One region of the Thioalkalivibrio sp. AKL10 genome, then DNA from elsewhere that is predicted to be linked to it. Evidence: riboswitches for the same ligand, from Rfam matches in the RefSeq annotation. Region 1 holds a riboswitch; the other holds the start of a gene.
What was found. Region 1 has a riboswitch for cobalamin ahead of G333_RS0109905 (TonB-dependent receptor domain-containing protein). Riboswitches for the same ligand answer to the same signal wherever they lie in the genome.

Region 1 (7,250 bases):
TTGAGTGCGACAAGACGCCGTTCCGCGCGCCGGCAGACCGTGCGGGCGATATGACAGTCGGCCGAGGCCGGCCCGCCGCCCGGGAGAATGAACTCCTTCAGGGCCGGCAGATCGTCGTTGAAGGACTCGAGCTCCACGTCCAGACGCTCCACCGACGCATCCGGCAACGCCTGATGCCCCGGCACCGCCAGTTCCGCCCCCAGGTCGAACAGCTCGTGCTGCACCAGCGCCAGCGAGCGGCGAACCTCTTCGGGCAGAACGTGCGTCAGCAACCGGCCGATCACACTGTTCAGCTCATCCACATCTCCGAAGGCCTCGACGCGATGCGAGTCCTTGTCCACGCGCGACCCATCACCCAAGCCGGTTCGGCCTTCATCACCCGTGCGGGTCGCGATCTTCGACAGTCGATTACCCATGGATCACCTCTGCTGATAGCGCAGTTTCACGAATGCGGCACGCCCCGGCTGGTTGTAGCCGAGCGCCGTCTCGTAGTCCTTGTCGAACACGTTCTGGACCGAAGCCTGAAGCTGCCATTCCGGATGGATCTGATAGCTCGCGCGCAGGTTCAGCAACCCGTAACCCGACAGGCGTACATCATTATCCTGATCGTCGAATGCCCGGCTCTTGGCGATCACCGAGCCGCCAACCGAGAAACGATCAAGCTGCCGATCCAGATCGAACCGCGCCGTCACTGGCGAGCGCCGTCGAAGTTCATTGCCCGTCTCACGGTCTTCGGCATCCATCAACGTCAGCGAAGCGCGGGAGACCCAGCGCGTACTCGCGTAACCCGCTTCCAGCTCGACACCCTGAACGCGCGCTTCATCGATATTTTCAGCCCGGAATGCAACCGGATCAAAACCGATCATCTGGTCCAGTTCGGTGCGGAAAATGGCGGCATCGGCATAGTAGGCCCCTTGCGTGTAGCGCGCCCCGACTTCGAAGGTCCGCGAATTCTCCGGCTCCAGGTCGGTGTTACCAAATCCGGGGAAATAGAGGTCGTTGAAGGTCGGTGCCTTGAACGCAGTGCCGTAGGACGCCCGCAGACGGAGCGGGTCGGTCATCTGATAACCCCAGGCCACCTGCCCGGTAACCTTGTCACCAAATTGTTCGTTGTCGTCGTAGCGCAGGCTGCCTTCCAGGTCATGCCGACCGAGGTCCACATGAATCACGGAGTACGCACCGACGTTGTACCGCGAATCTTCGTCGTAGTCGGTTGTACTTTCTACCCGGTCCTCGTACGCGTCGATGCCGGTAATTAAATAAACGTTATCCGCAATTTCGATATCGTTGCGCCAGTCGACCAGATCGCGCCGCGTATCGAACTGGGAAAAGAATTCACCCTCAAGAAAGTTATCCGATTCGTCACGACTGTGCCCAACAGCGAGCTCGGTATCCCAGCGCTGCGTCACGGGAATCCTTACGCCACCGCGAAGTGCGGCATGCACGAAGTCGGATTCATCCGGAGAGAAGATCGAGCCGCTGTCGAACTCCGTCGTTCCTTCCGAATACAGGATGTTTCCGAAGAATTCGACGCCGTTATCCAGACGGTGCGACACCTTGGTCGCCAACGAGGTGTTGTCGTAACCATCACGGTCGTCGTCACCGACACCGTCCTGCACGTTGATGCCGTCGGTCTCGAAGTGGCTGACCGAGAAACTGTAGTTCGTGTTATCGGTGCCGCCCGCTACGCCAACCCCCGCTTCCCGCGTATTGAAGCTGCCGCCTCCCACAAACGCGTTGACTTTCGGAGGCCCCTTGCGGCCTTCTCGGGTGAAGGTCTGCACCACACCACCAATCGCATCGGAACCGTAGATGCTGGTACGTGGCCCACGCACGATCTCCACACGCTCAATCGCCTCTGGCGGCAGAAACTGCCAGCTGGCGCCACCACTAGTGGCGGACCCCATGCGCACGCCGTCAATCAGAAGCAGCGTGTGGTCGGAGCTTGTCCCGCGGGTGTAGACGGAGCTGGTCTTGCCGAAGGCGCTGTTTTGGGAGGTCTCGATCCCGGCCCGCCCTTCCAGCAGGTCGGTGAACTGCTGGGGCTGCAGGCGTTCGATCTCTTCGCGGTCGATGATGGTCACCGAAGCGAGCGTCTCGTCCACTGTCTGGGCGATGCGCGAGGCGGTGACCTGGACGGTCTCCAGCGTCTGGGCTTCGTCGGTATTCGGTGTGTCCCCCAGGGCGGGACTGGTGGCCAGCAGGATGGCCGCGGAAAGTGCTGTGCGTTTCATTGTGTAGAGTCTCCCGGCGAGCCGCCCGCACGCCGTTGATTCGTCGGGATCGCGCAGACAGGGGGAGACAGACACGAGGGGGATCGGCCAGGACCGGCGAACGGCCCGGCACGATCATCCGCCTCGCATGCCCGCCGCATGCCGCGCGATCATTCCCTGGCCGGTCTCCGGGCTGACGAGCGTCCGGTGCGGCGCCTTCCCGAACATCATGTTCAGTGGCACTGGCCGCGACCATCAGAAACCGACGGACGGTCTCTCGCTCGATCACCGTTGCGGGGGCAGCGTCGGACTCGTCCCGAGGCCTTGCAGCCCGCCGGAGACTCACCGATCTTCCCGTTTAACCCGCCAAGCCAGGCCTGGTCGGGCACCGAGGAACGCAGCGAACCCTACACAGTTGGGTGCAAAATTACCAGCCTCCAACCCACCCACCAGGCGCTCTCGCATGACGCTGGCAGGCTCGCGTGTCGCCGCCGATCAGCGGCGGCGCCGTTCCTCCGCGTACAGGTAGCGGGTCCCGCGCTTGAGCAGCAGACCCCAAGCCTTGTCCTGCAGCATGGCGTCGAACTCGGGCGAGCGCTCGGCACGCAGCGCCACCGGGTGCGACTCGTCCCCGGTATGGGTCGCCAGCATCTCCAGGCGCTCGCTATTGGCCCCATAGTGGCTGACCAGAAAATCGCGCATGGAGTCACTCAGTGGCAGGTTGTAGATGCGCGTGAGGCGCAGCGCCAGCCACTCGGCCATGCGCCCGAGATCCTGCCGGACCTTGCGCACCATCGCCGAGCCCAGGCCTGCCTTGGCATCCGCGCTCATGCCCACGTAGAGCCCGCCCAGATAGGCCGCGGGGTTGGCATAGATCGCGCGCTGGATACTGGGATTCGTAAGATCCACCAGCGGCTCCATGATCAAGGCGAGCTGGATCCCGATCCGCTTGGCGGTCTCCGTATCCAGCGCCGAGCCACCAAAGTAAAACAGGTCACCCTCGCGCTCGATCTTGAGTTCCTTGAGGAAAGAGCAGAAGTGGCTGGCCAGTTTCAGCTTCTGGTCGTCGGTCAGTTCGATCAGCTCCTCGCTCACCCGGATGCCGCGCACGCTGCGTTTGAACCAGCGCTTCTCGCCCCGCTTCTCCACCTGCGCCCGACGCAGGGCCTCCCAGCGTTCTACCGCGTTGGTGTACCGGCTTTGCGACTGCATCAGGTGGTCGCGCGCCTCGCGCAGGTCCTCGACTCGGCGCAGCGCAAGACCGAGGAGCTGCCCATCCGCGGAATTTTCCGGAGGTTCGAGATCCTCCAGTCGCTGCAGCGCCTCCAGCACCTGACGACCCAGACTGACGATCGGCTCGCGCAGGGCCTGTGGATCCAGGCCCGACGCCTCGTGCTGGGATAGCAGGATGCCGAGGGAGCGCAGGCGGCTGACCACCCCGGCCTGAGCCACACGGAAGCGGTTGCCCTGGGATTCGAGGCGGTCCAGGGCCGCCCCGAGCTGCCAGCCCCCCGACCATTCGAAGCTCAACCGCTTGATCTGACGTCCGTTTACCAGCTCGAAGGCCAACACGAAGATCGCTTGTACGTCGTCGAGGGTGCAGCGCGCCAGGTCATCGGCGTCCGCGGCGGAGAACAGTCGATCCAGGAACTGATCCACCCGGCGCACACCGTCCTCCTGGGTTGGCGCCACGCCCCGCAGGCGGTCGCGCAGGAGGTCCGCAACCTCCGGCGCCTCGTGATGCAGCTTCTCCAGGGCCGCGAGCCGGGAGTCCTCGGTCGCATCCACCAGATCCGCGACGCGCGAGCGCAGCCCCAGGCGACGATAAATCTCGATCTGCTCCGCGGCGGCCGCCAGGCTGGCATCGCCAGTCATCTCGCGCACCGCGACCGCCACGGCCTCGGGGGCGATATCCACTTCGTGCAGCAGGACTTGGGCTGCCTTGCGCCGGCGCATGTCCGGGGTCATCTCGCCCATCGCCAGGTCGCGGGTGACGAACAGCAGATCCGGCAGCAAGTCGATGGTGTTGCGCAGCTGATCGCGCGAGCGCTCCTGGCGCTTGCCCCGTGTGGCATCCGCGACGAAGCGCGCGACCAGGCCGATGACCCCGAACAGCAGGGTGTAAACGGCAAAGAAGATGAAGTTCTGTGCCGGGGCAGCGTGCCCGAAACCGAGGAAGTAGCCGCCCTGCATCGCCAGGAACGTGACCGGCCCGGCAGCCCACAGCAACTGGAGAAAGTTCAGCGACCAGGGTACGCGCCGTGCGGTGGCAGCCACCTCGGTAATGCGGCTGCGCCCGGCCGCCTCGATCAGGACGTGCTCCTGTGACGGTCCGCCGGCCTGCGGGCTTTCCTGGCCCTGTGCCTCCCTGCGTTTACGAAAGCGACCGAACACGCGCACCTGCTCCGGAATGGGTGGTTACCGCCGGCATGGCCGCAACGCTCCCCTTAGTGTAGGGAAACCGTGTTCGGTTCGCGCGCGCCGGGCGATACTCGCGCGAGCGGCCCGGCGCGTCCGATGCGCCCTCAGGCGGCGTCGCTGCGCTGTGCCCGGGCCTTCCCGGGCGGTGTGGAGATCACTTCGGGGGCATCGTCCCGATAGAGGTAATCGCGGGTCAGCGGCACCGCATCCTGCTGCTTGGCCATCTGCACGTGGAACACCACCTGATCCCACCAGCGGAAGGTGCCCTCGCAACTGGCCAGGTAGAACTCCCACATGCGGCAGAAACGCTCATCGAAGCGTTCGACGGCCTCGGCCCGCACCGTCTGGAAGCGGCGATACCACTCGGCCAGCGTCTCGGCGTAATGCAGGCGCCAGAACTCGATATCGGTGGTGCACAGCGGCGTGGGCTCCAGCGCGCCCATCACCTCGGACAGGGCCGGCGTATACCCGCCCGGAAAGATGTACTTGCTCAGCCAGGGGTTGGAGGTACCCGGTGGTTCCTGCCGCCCGATGGTGTGCAGCACCGCGATGCCTTCCGGCTTCAGCAGATCATGTACGCGCCGGAAGAACGTCTCGTAGTTGGGCGTGCCCACATGCTCGAACATGCCGACGCTGACAATGCGGTCGTACTGGTCGTCGTGTTCGCGGTAGTCCTGATAGAGAAACCGCACTCGATCCTCGAGCCCCCGACGCTTGGCCTCGTCACGGGCAACCCGCAGCTGCTCCTTCGACAGCGTCACGCCGTCTACCTGCACGTCGGCATGCTCGGCGAGATGGAAGGCCAGACCGCCCCAGCCGCAACCGATGTCGAGCACGCGCATCCCCGGCTCCAGCATCAGCTTCTTGCGCAGCATTGCGCACTTGGCCTGCTGCGCCTCTTCCAGCGTCATGTCCGGGCGCTCGAAATAGGCGCAGCTGTAGAACATGCCCTCGTCCAGGAACTGACGATAAAGCCACTCATCGACGTCGTAGTGATGGGCGATGTTCTGGTAGCAGCGCGCCACCTTGTTGCCCTGCTCGATCAGGGCCCGCAGCATGCGCACTGCAGGGTTGACCCGCTGCTTGAACATCGGCGCGAAGTTGCGCATGGCCACGTCGAGGAACACCTGCAGGCCCTCGGGGCCGGGCGACCACAGGCCGTCCATGTAGGTCTCGCCCAGCTGGAAGCCCGGGTCGCGCCCAATCTTGCGCAACGCCGCCTTGTCATGCACCTGCATGGTGACTTCCGGCGCGCCGTTCCCGAAACGCTGCTCACGGCCATCCGGATGCCGCAGCACGAAGGTCCCGTAGCGTATGTATTGCTCCAGTAACCGCTCGATCATCGCTACCCCTGTCCTTGTTCTGGCAGTCGGGTCTCTCAGCCCCCACGCGTAATGCCGACCCTGACCACGCCGCAGACTTTAGACTCAGTCTAATTACCGATGGCCCGCATTGTCCACGCAGCCGTCGGAGGGAGGGGACCCCGAGTCATCTCGGGGCGCGACCCCCTGACCGACGGCAAAACCTTCTGTAATCGCCTACAACTCTTGGGGACAGTACCGCATTCCCGCCCCCGATGGCATACCCCGAAAATCGCTTTCCCCAACGTCGAAAAAACGGCTACCCTGCACCCATGACGCTACGACCCACTCAAGCCTGCCAGCACTGCACCCTCCGCCAGCTCTGCCTGCCTATGGGCCTGCCCCAGGATGAACTCTGGCAACTCGACCAAATCGTCCAGCAACGCCGGCCGATCGCCAAGGGTGCGCCCCTGTTCACCATGGGGACCAAGTTCGAAGCGCTGTACGCGGTCCGCACCGGGGCACTGAAAACGGTGCTGATCTCCGATGACGGGACCGAACAGATCACCGGCTTCGCGCTGGCCGGCGACCTCCTGGGGCTGGACGCGATCCACTCCGGCAAGCATCCGGTCAGTGCCATTGCGCTGGAGTCCACCAGCGTCTGCGCCGTGCCCTACGGGCATGTCGACGACCTCGCCGGCCGCCTGCCAACCTTCCGCCAGCACATGATGAGCGTGATGAGCCAGGAACTGGCCCAGGACGAAAGCCTGCACGCGTTGCTCGGCCAACGTACCGCGGAGCAGCGTCTGGCGACCTTCCTTATCGCCCTGTCGGAGCGTCATCGCGCCCGCGGCCTGTCCCCCGAACGGTTCTACCTGCCCATGTCCCGGGCAGACATCGCCAACCACCTGGGCCTGACCCAGGAAACCATCAGCCGGCTGTTTACTCAGCTGCGCAACCAGGGCGTAATCAACCTGCACACCCGGGACCTGGAGATCCTCCAGCCCGACGGCCTGCGCAACACGGCCGGGGTCACCTTCACCTCCGCCGCGAGCAGTGCCTGAAGCCGGCGACACTCCGGAGCCGGCCACGGACTTCGACGCCTTCTGGGCATTCGCCGACGCACTGTGGGTCGATCCCACCGCTCGCGAACGTCTGATGCGCTGGCAGGACGAATTTGGCGTGGACGTGATGCTGGCGTTGTTTGCCCTGTGGTACCCGCAGCCCCTCGGACCCTCGCAATGGCGCGTACTGCGGCAAACGGCCCGGCGCTGGCAGTCATCCTCCACCGAACGCCTCCGCGCACTGCGCCGGC
Region 2 (7,250 bases), on a different contig from region 1:
TGGCGATTGATGGTCAGGTGCAGGATGACGGCGTGCGCGGCGGGCGGATGACCCGTGGTCAACGTCCAGGCGAGGCCATTCGGGCATTCCGGCAGGGAAAAGCGAACGCCACCGTTGATGATTTCCCGATGGACGCGAAACTCGCCCCACAGGCAGTACACGACGCCGGCATCAGGGCCCTCGTCGGCGATCAGCGTATCGATCGCGGCACTGGCGTCGGGTAATGCGGACACGGTGAGGCTTCGCTGCAGGTTTTCGGCATCCAGGCCGGAATGCAGGGTGCGGAAGAATTCCATGGGCACTACTCGTTGCGGGGCAGGAAGACGGGCAGGCCGTCCACCTCGCCCACGCTCAGGCGTTGGTTGTACAGGCGCTCCAGTGCGCTGGGCACCAGCATGGTGGCCGTGGGGCCCCAGCACGCCTGTCCGTCAGGGAATAGCAGTAGCAAGTGATCGCAGTAGCGCGCCGCGAGGTTGACGTCGTGCAGGACCAACACCGCGCCTCGGTCTTCCTGACCGACGATGGCCTGCACGCGGTTGAGCACGGCCACCTGATGATGCAGGTCCAGCTGGCTGGTGGGCTCGTCCAGCAGGAGCAGGCTGGGGTCCTGCGTCAGCACGGTCGCGATCGCCAGGCGCTGGCGTTCCCCGCCGGACAAGGTGTCCACCATGCGGTCCTCGAGGTCGGCGAGATCCATCGCCGCGAGTGCCGCACGGGCGCGGGCGTAGTCCTCGGAGGACTCGATATCCCAGGGCCGCAGATACGGGTGGCGTCCGATCAGGGCCGTCTCCAGCACCGTGGCGGGAAAGCCGTCGTGGTGGGTCTGGAAGACCAGGCCCAGGCGACGGGCCAGTTCCGCGCGGGCGAGGGTCGCAATGGATTGTCCCTTGACCTTGATGGTTCCGGCACGCGCGGCCCGCAGGCCGGCGAGGGTCTGCAGGAGGGTGCTCTTGCCGGCCCCATTCGGGCCCAGGATGCCCCAGCACTGGCCCGGATCCACCGTCAGGTCCAGCGGCGAACCGGGCGGCCGCTCGGGCACGTCGATGACGAGCTCATGCGTGGCGAGCAGGGTCTTGGGCCCCGGTTCCTGGTGGACGCTGCGCGCGCCCAGGCCCGGCGTGTCGTGTGGCTGGGTCGCCGCGGGGGCTGGGAGATGTGTACGCGGCATCAGCGGCTCCGGTAGAGCAGGAACAGGAACACCGGGACACCCAGCATCGCGGTGATGACGCCCACCGGCAATTGTTCCGGGGCGATGATCGTGCGGGCCAGGGTGTCGGCCAGGGTGAGGAGGATGCCCCCGCCCAGGGCCGAGGCCGGCAGGATCACGCGCTGGTCGTTGCCAAAGATCAGACGCAGCATGTGCGGCACGATCAGCCCGACAAAGCCGACCGCGCCAACCTGGGTGACGGCAGTCGCGGTGATCAGAGCCGCCACGACGTAGATTGTCCATTCCACCGGGCGTACGGCCACTCCGAGGGCCGCGGCCTGCATTGGCCCGCGCGCGAGCACGTTCAGGGTGCGGCCAAAGGGCAGGGCGAGCAGGGCGACGACCACGAGTACGCCCCAGGCCGGGTAGGGGTTGCGGGCATGGGAGACGTCGCCCATCAGCCAGTACAGCATGCCCGGGAGCTCCGCGGTGGGGCTGACCGCGAGGATGAAACTGATCATCGCGCCCCAGCCGGCGGCCACCACGACACCGGTCAGCAGCAGGCGGGTCGGGGTCCAGCTGCCCGTGCCGTGGGCCAGGCCGAACACCAGAATGGTGGACAGCAGGGCGCCCACGAAGGCCGCGGCCGAGACCGAGAACATGGACAGCCCCGCTAGCATCGCCAGCAAGGCGCCCACCGAGGCGCCGCCGGAGAGCCCCAGCACGTAGGGATCGGCCAGTGGATTGCGTAGCAGGACCTGCATCAGCGCTCCGGCCAGGCCCAGCAGCCCGCCGGCGGCGAACGCGGCCAGCGCGCGCGGCAGGCGCAGATCCAGCACCAGGGTGCTGTGCAGTCGCGAGGCCTCGCCGAAGAAGACACTCAGCAGGTCAGGGAACGGAATCTGCACGCTGCCGTAGGCCAGTGCCACCAGAACGGAGAGCACAGACGCGGGCAACAGCACGCCCAGGGCCAGGAGGAACGAACGGGTCAAGCGGTAGCCCTCCGCTCCAGGCGGGCGAAGCGGTAGGTTGCCGGAACGGCGGGAGCGCTGCCTTCAGCGCACGTACAACGCTCCTTCATTGGTGTCCCGCGATATCCTTTCCGAGAGACTGTGAGGCGGACCGTCATGGTCATGGGGCGGGACGGCGTGCGCGTGCGCGTTCGAGTTCTTCGCACATCAGGGCGGTGCCTTCCGCGATGCGTCCGGTATGGCGTTGCAGGAGCGAAGGGGGAATGAAGAACAGATTGTCGCGCTGGACCGCGGTCATATCCTCCCATTGGCCCCAGGCGACCACCCAGTCGGGGCGGTCCTCGCCCATGCCGCCGCCGATGATGACCTCGGGGTCGGCATCCAGTACGGCTTCGCGGCCAATGCGTGGCACCAGGCGGTCGAGATTGCCGAACACGTTCACGCCGCCACAGACGGCGATGGCCTCGGCGATCAGGTGGTCGTCATTGACCGTCATCAACGGTTGCTCCCACACCTGATAGAACACGCGAATCGGGTCCCGGTCGCCGTACGTGGCGCGGAGCGCGTCCATTCGGCCCAGGAAGTCCTCTGCCGCGGCCTCGCCCTGGTCATGCGTGCCGGCGAGCGTGGCCATGCGCCGCATGCTCGAGGCCACACCCTCGAAGCTGCGTGGTTCCGATACGTACACCGGCAGTCCCAGTTCGCGCAGGCGTTCGACCTGGGAGGCGGAGTTGCCGCTCTTCCACGCGATCACCAGATCGGGGTCTCTTTCCAGTACCCGTTCCAGGTCAATCCGGCTGTAGCCGCCAATCCGCGGGATGGCCTCCGCCTCGGGTGGATAATCGCTGTACTGCGTTGCGCCCACGATGCGGTCCCCCGCACCCACGGCAAACAGCACCTCGGTGATGTGCGGCGCCAGGCTGACGATGCGCTCGGCAGGCTGCTCCAGATGGACCTCGCGGTCATCGTCGTCGGTGACCGTGATTGAGTCCGCCATTGCGATCAGCGGGGTTGAGAGCAGGCCCAGGAGGCAAGCGAGCAGTGGAGTTCGGGAAGTCCAAAATTGCATGATTTTACAGTCGCATTGGATTGGTTGTTCAAGCGCCTTCGAGCCGGCTGGGGAGCCGCCACCTGGCGCTGGACTAGCGGGGCATCATAGCAGCAAGCCTGGGACGCCTCGGAGCGTCAATTGGTCGGCAGTGGGCTTGCCGCGTATGATTGGCGGCTTGCTACCAGGTGCCCGGGCGACTGATCGCGCGGGTTAAACGGGAAGTCGGTGCAGGCGCGAGATCCTCCGCAGCCCCATTCCGACGCTGCCCCCGCAACGGTAAGCGAGTGGGTTCGAGGGGTGCTTCCGCAGGCCGCTCGGACCTCGACAAGTCGAAAGCCACTGGGCCGAACGCGGCCCGGGAAGGCGACTTGCCGCCCCGGGTTGCCGGGGCCTCGCGAGCCCGGAGACCGGCCTGGACGATGTTTCTGCGACCGCGCGGTGGGCGAGGGTCGGTACGTGCGGGCCCCTGTGGCCACACCCCGATCCTTCTGCATCCGCGTCGTGTCCCCCTGACGGTAAGCCGATGCAGTCCGAGTTACCCGCCAATGAGAACCCTTCCTGCCCGGGCGCTGATGCCGGGGGTTCGGGATTTTCCCAAGATGAGCTTGCGGCCGTCTATCGCGTGATCGCGGAACGCCGGGATATGCGCCATTTTCGGCCGGACCCGGTCGATCCAGCGGTGTTGCGGCGGCTGCTCGAGGCGGCGCATCGCGCGCCGAGCGTGGGCTATATGCAGCCCTGGCGCTTCCTGCGCATTACCGACCCGGCGGTGCGCGAAGCGCTCCACGCCCACGCGGCGGATGAACAGGCGCGCACCGCCGAGGCCTGTGGCGAGCGCGCGGCGGAGGTGCATCGCTTGAAGCTGGAGGGCATCCGCGAGGCGGGCGAGTTACTGGTCGTGGCCCTGACCGATGGCCGCGAGCGCTACGTGCTCGGCCGGCGGACGCTCCCCGAGATGGACCTCTGTTCCGCCGCCTGTGCGATCCAGAACCTGTGGCTGGCCGCCCGCGCCGAGGGCCTGGGCATGGGCTGGGTCTCCCTGTTCGATCCGGACTGGCTGGCCAATCGGCTGGACATGCCCGAAGGCGGGTACCCGATCGCGGTGCTGTGCCTGGGGCATGTGGAGCGCTTCTATGACCGGCCGATGCTGGAGACCGCAGGCTGGGACAGCCGGCGACCGCTGGAAGACCTGGTGTTCCAGGATCGCTGGGGTGCGCCGTGCGAGCTGGGCTTGCCCACGGTTGTGCGGGAATCCGCCGCGCGTCCGGATGGGCCATCCGGGGGTGGCAACACATGAGTACCTTTCTGATCCTGATCGGCGCCCTGATCCTGGACCGACTGTTGGGCGACCCACGGCGGTTCCATCCGCTGGCCGGATTCGGCCAGCTCGCGGCCTGGGCCGAATCCCGCTGGCATGCGCCGAGTCGTGTACGCGGAGCGCTCCTTCTCGCGGCGCTGGTCCTGCCCTGGGTGGTGCTGGCCGCACTGGGCACCTCGTTGGCCTGGGGCTGGCTTCTGACGCTGGCGATCCTGACGCTGGCGATTGGCTGGCGCAGCCTGGACGAGCATGCGGAGGTGGTGGCCGAGGCCCTGGATAAGGATGACCTGTGTGGCGCGCGCACCGGCGTCGGCATGCTGGTCAGTCGCGACACGGCGGCCCTGGACGAGCGTGGGGTGAGTGGCGCGACCATCGAGTCGGTGCTGGAAAACGGCAACGACGCACTGTTCGCCACGATCTTCTGGTTCCTGGTGGCTGGCGCGCCGGGCGTGGTGGCTTATCGCCTGGTGAACACGCTGGATGCGATGTGGGGCTATCGCAATGACCGGTTTCGCTCGTTTGGCTGGGCCGCCGCGCGCCTGGACGATGCCATGAACCTGATCCCCGCCCGCCTGACGGCACTGGGCTATGCCCTGGCCGGTCGTGGCCGGGACGCGCTGCAGTGCTGGCGCGAGCAGGCCGCCGGCTGGAAGAGCCCGAATGCGGGGCCGGTGATGGCCGCAGGGGCGGGTGCGCTGGGCGTGGTCCTGGGCGGAGCGGCGCCCTATGGCGGGCAGCGCGAGTGGCGACCCCGTCTGGGGATGGGCCGCATGCCGGACGCGGCGGGCATTCGCCAGGCGGTTGAGCTGCTGGATCGTGCGCTGGCCATCTGGATGGCCTTCATTGTGGCCGGGGTGATTGTCGTTGTCCTGTTCTGAGGCCCAATCGATGCAGACGCCGGAGCCGAAGGCACTGATCCAGGTACACGGGGGCGGTATCCGTCAGGCGGCTGCGCGCTACGGGATCCCCGAGGCCGACTGGCTGGATCTCTCCACGGGCATCAACCCGCATGGCTACCACGCGGGTGAGCTGCCGCCAGGGACCTGGGCGCGCCTGCCGGAACCGGACGACGGCCTGGAGGCCGCAGCCGCCGCCTATTACGGGACCGGGGCGCTGTTGCCGGTGCCCGGTTCCCAGGCCGCGATCCAGCTGCTGCCCGCGCTACGGGAAGGCCCTTCGCGCGTGGGCATACTCGAGCCCAGCTACAACGAGCACGCCCGGGCCTGGCACGGGGCCGGGCATGACGTCGTCCCGCTGAACGGGGATTCGATCGAGGCCGCATTGCCCGGCCTGGACGTGCTGGTGCTGGTCAACCCCAATAACCCGACCGGGCAACGGTTCGACCGCGCGGACCTGCTGGCGTGGCATGCGGCCCTGGCCGCGCGCGGCGGCTGGCTGATCGTGGACGAGGCGTTCATGGACGTGACACCGGAGGAGAGCCTGGCGAAGGACGCGCCGCGCGAAGGGCTGGTGGTGCTGCGCTCGCTGGGCAAGTTCTTCGGGCTGGCCGGGGCGCGCGTGGGGTTTGTCATTGCGGAGGACGCGCTGCGCACGCGACTGGCCGCCCGGATGGGCCCGTGGGGTCTTGCCGGACCGTCCCGCTGGATCGCCACCCAGGCGCTGTCGGATCGGACCTGGCAGGCCGAGACACGCGGCATGCTCCAGGCGCGTGGCCAGCGCCTGGCGGACTTGCTGCGCGACCAGGGGCTGGAACCCGCCGGCGGCACCGCGCTGTTTCAGTGGTGCCGCGTGGACGATCCCGCGGGCTGGCAGGATCACCTGGGCGCGCAGGGCATCCTCGTGCGGCGGTTTGATGAGCCGGGCAGCCTTCGTTTTGGCCTGCCGGGGCAGGAACACGAATGGAAGCGCCTGGAGCAGGCGCTGGGGGCATCATCCTGATGGGCACGTCGCTGATGGTGCAGGGCACGACCTCGGATGCCGGCAAGAGCGTGCTGGTGGCGGGGCTGGCGCGCGTGCTGCACCGGCGCGGGCTGTCGGTGGTGCCGTTCAAGCCGCAGAACATGGCGCTGAACAGCGCGGTCACGGCCGACGGTGGCGAGATCGGGCGCGCCCAGGCCCTGCAGGCGGCGGCCTGCGGCCTGGACCCGCACACCGACATGAACCCCGTGCTGCTGAAGCCCAGCTCGGACCAGGGGGCGCAGGTCATCATCCACGGCCGGCCGGCGGCGGATCTGGATGCCCGGGCCTACCACGACTACAAGCCAGTGGCGCGCGAGGCGGTGCTGGCATCGCATGGCCGCCTGACCGCACAGTACGACCACGTCCTCGTCGAGGGCGCGGGATCGCCAGCCGAGATCAACCTGCGTGCCGGCGACATTGCCAACATGGGCTTTGCCGAGGCCGTGGACTGCCCGGTGATCCTGGTCGCGGATATCGACCGGGGCGGGGTGTTCGCGCACTTGGTGGGCACGCTGGCGCTTTTAAGCGAGACGGAGCGCGCGCGGGTGCAGGGCTTCGTGATCAACCGCTTTCGCGGCGATATCGGCCTGCTGCAACCCGGCCTGGACTGGCTGGAACAGGAGACCGGAAAGCCGGTGCTCGGCGTGATTCCGTACCTGCACGGGCTTTATCTGGATGCCGAGGACGCGCTGCCGCGCGAGGCGATGCCGGAAAAGGCCGCGGACGCCCTGAAGGTGGTCGTGCCGGCACTGCCGCGCATCTCCAACCACACGGATTTCGATTCGCTGCGCCTGCATCCGGCGGTGGACCTGCGCTTTGTGGGGCCGGGCGAGTCGTTGCAGC

Region 2: linked by a shared signal. The riboswitch ahead of bluB (5,6-dimethylbenzimidazole synthase) and the one ahead of G333_RS0109905 (TonB-dependent receptor domain-containing protein) in region 1 are both predicted to bind cobalamin.

Annotation. Positions count from the first base shown of each region.
Region 1 covers NZ_KB907144.1:257,898-265,147, forward strand. Annotated here, with positions in the region: gene G333_RS0109900 (cob(I)yrinic acid a,c-diamide adenosyltransferase) at 1-416, opposite strand, end outside; gene G333_RS0109905 (TonB-dependent receptor domain-containing protein) at 420-2,234, opposite strand; cobalamin riboswitch at 2,375-2,621, opposite strand; gene G333_RS0109910 (hypothetical protein) at 2,709-4,607, opposite strand; gene G333_RS0109915 (cyclopropane-fatty-acyl-phospholipid synthase family protein) at 4,739-5,977, opposite strand; gene fnr (fumarate/nitrate reduction transcriptional regulator Fnr) at 6,268-6,999, shown strand; gene G333_RS0109925 (DUF2390 domain-containing protein) at 6,992-7,250, shown strand, end outside.
Region 2 covers NZ_KB907143.1:454,397-461,646, forward strand. Annotated here, with positions in the region: gene G333_RS0107960 (hypothetical protein) at 1-296, opposite strand, end outside; gene G333_RS0107965 (ABC transporter ATP-binding protein) at 302-1,168, opposite strand; gene G333_RS0107970 (iron ABC transporter permease) at 1,168-2,139, opposite strand; gene G333_RS0107975 (cobalamin-binding protein) at 2,279-3,115, opposite strand; cobalamin riboswitch at 3,336-3,600, shown strand; gene bluB (5,6-dimethylbenzimidazole synthase) at 3,693-4,466, shown strand; gene cbiB (adenosylcobinamide-phosphate synthase CbiB) at 4,463-5,365, shown strand; gene cobD (threonine-phosphate decarboxylase CobD) at 5,376-6,386, shown strand; gene G333_RS0107995 (cobyric acid synthase) at 6,386-7,250, shown strand, end outside.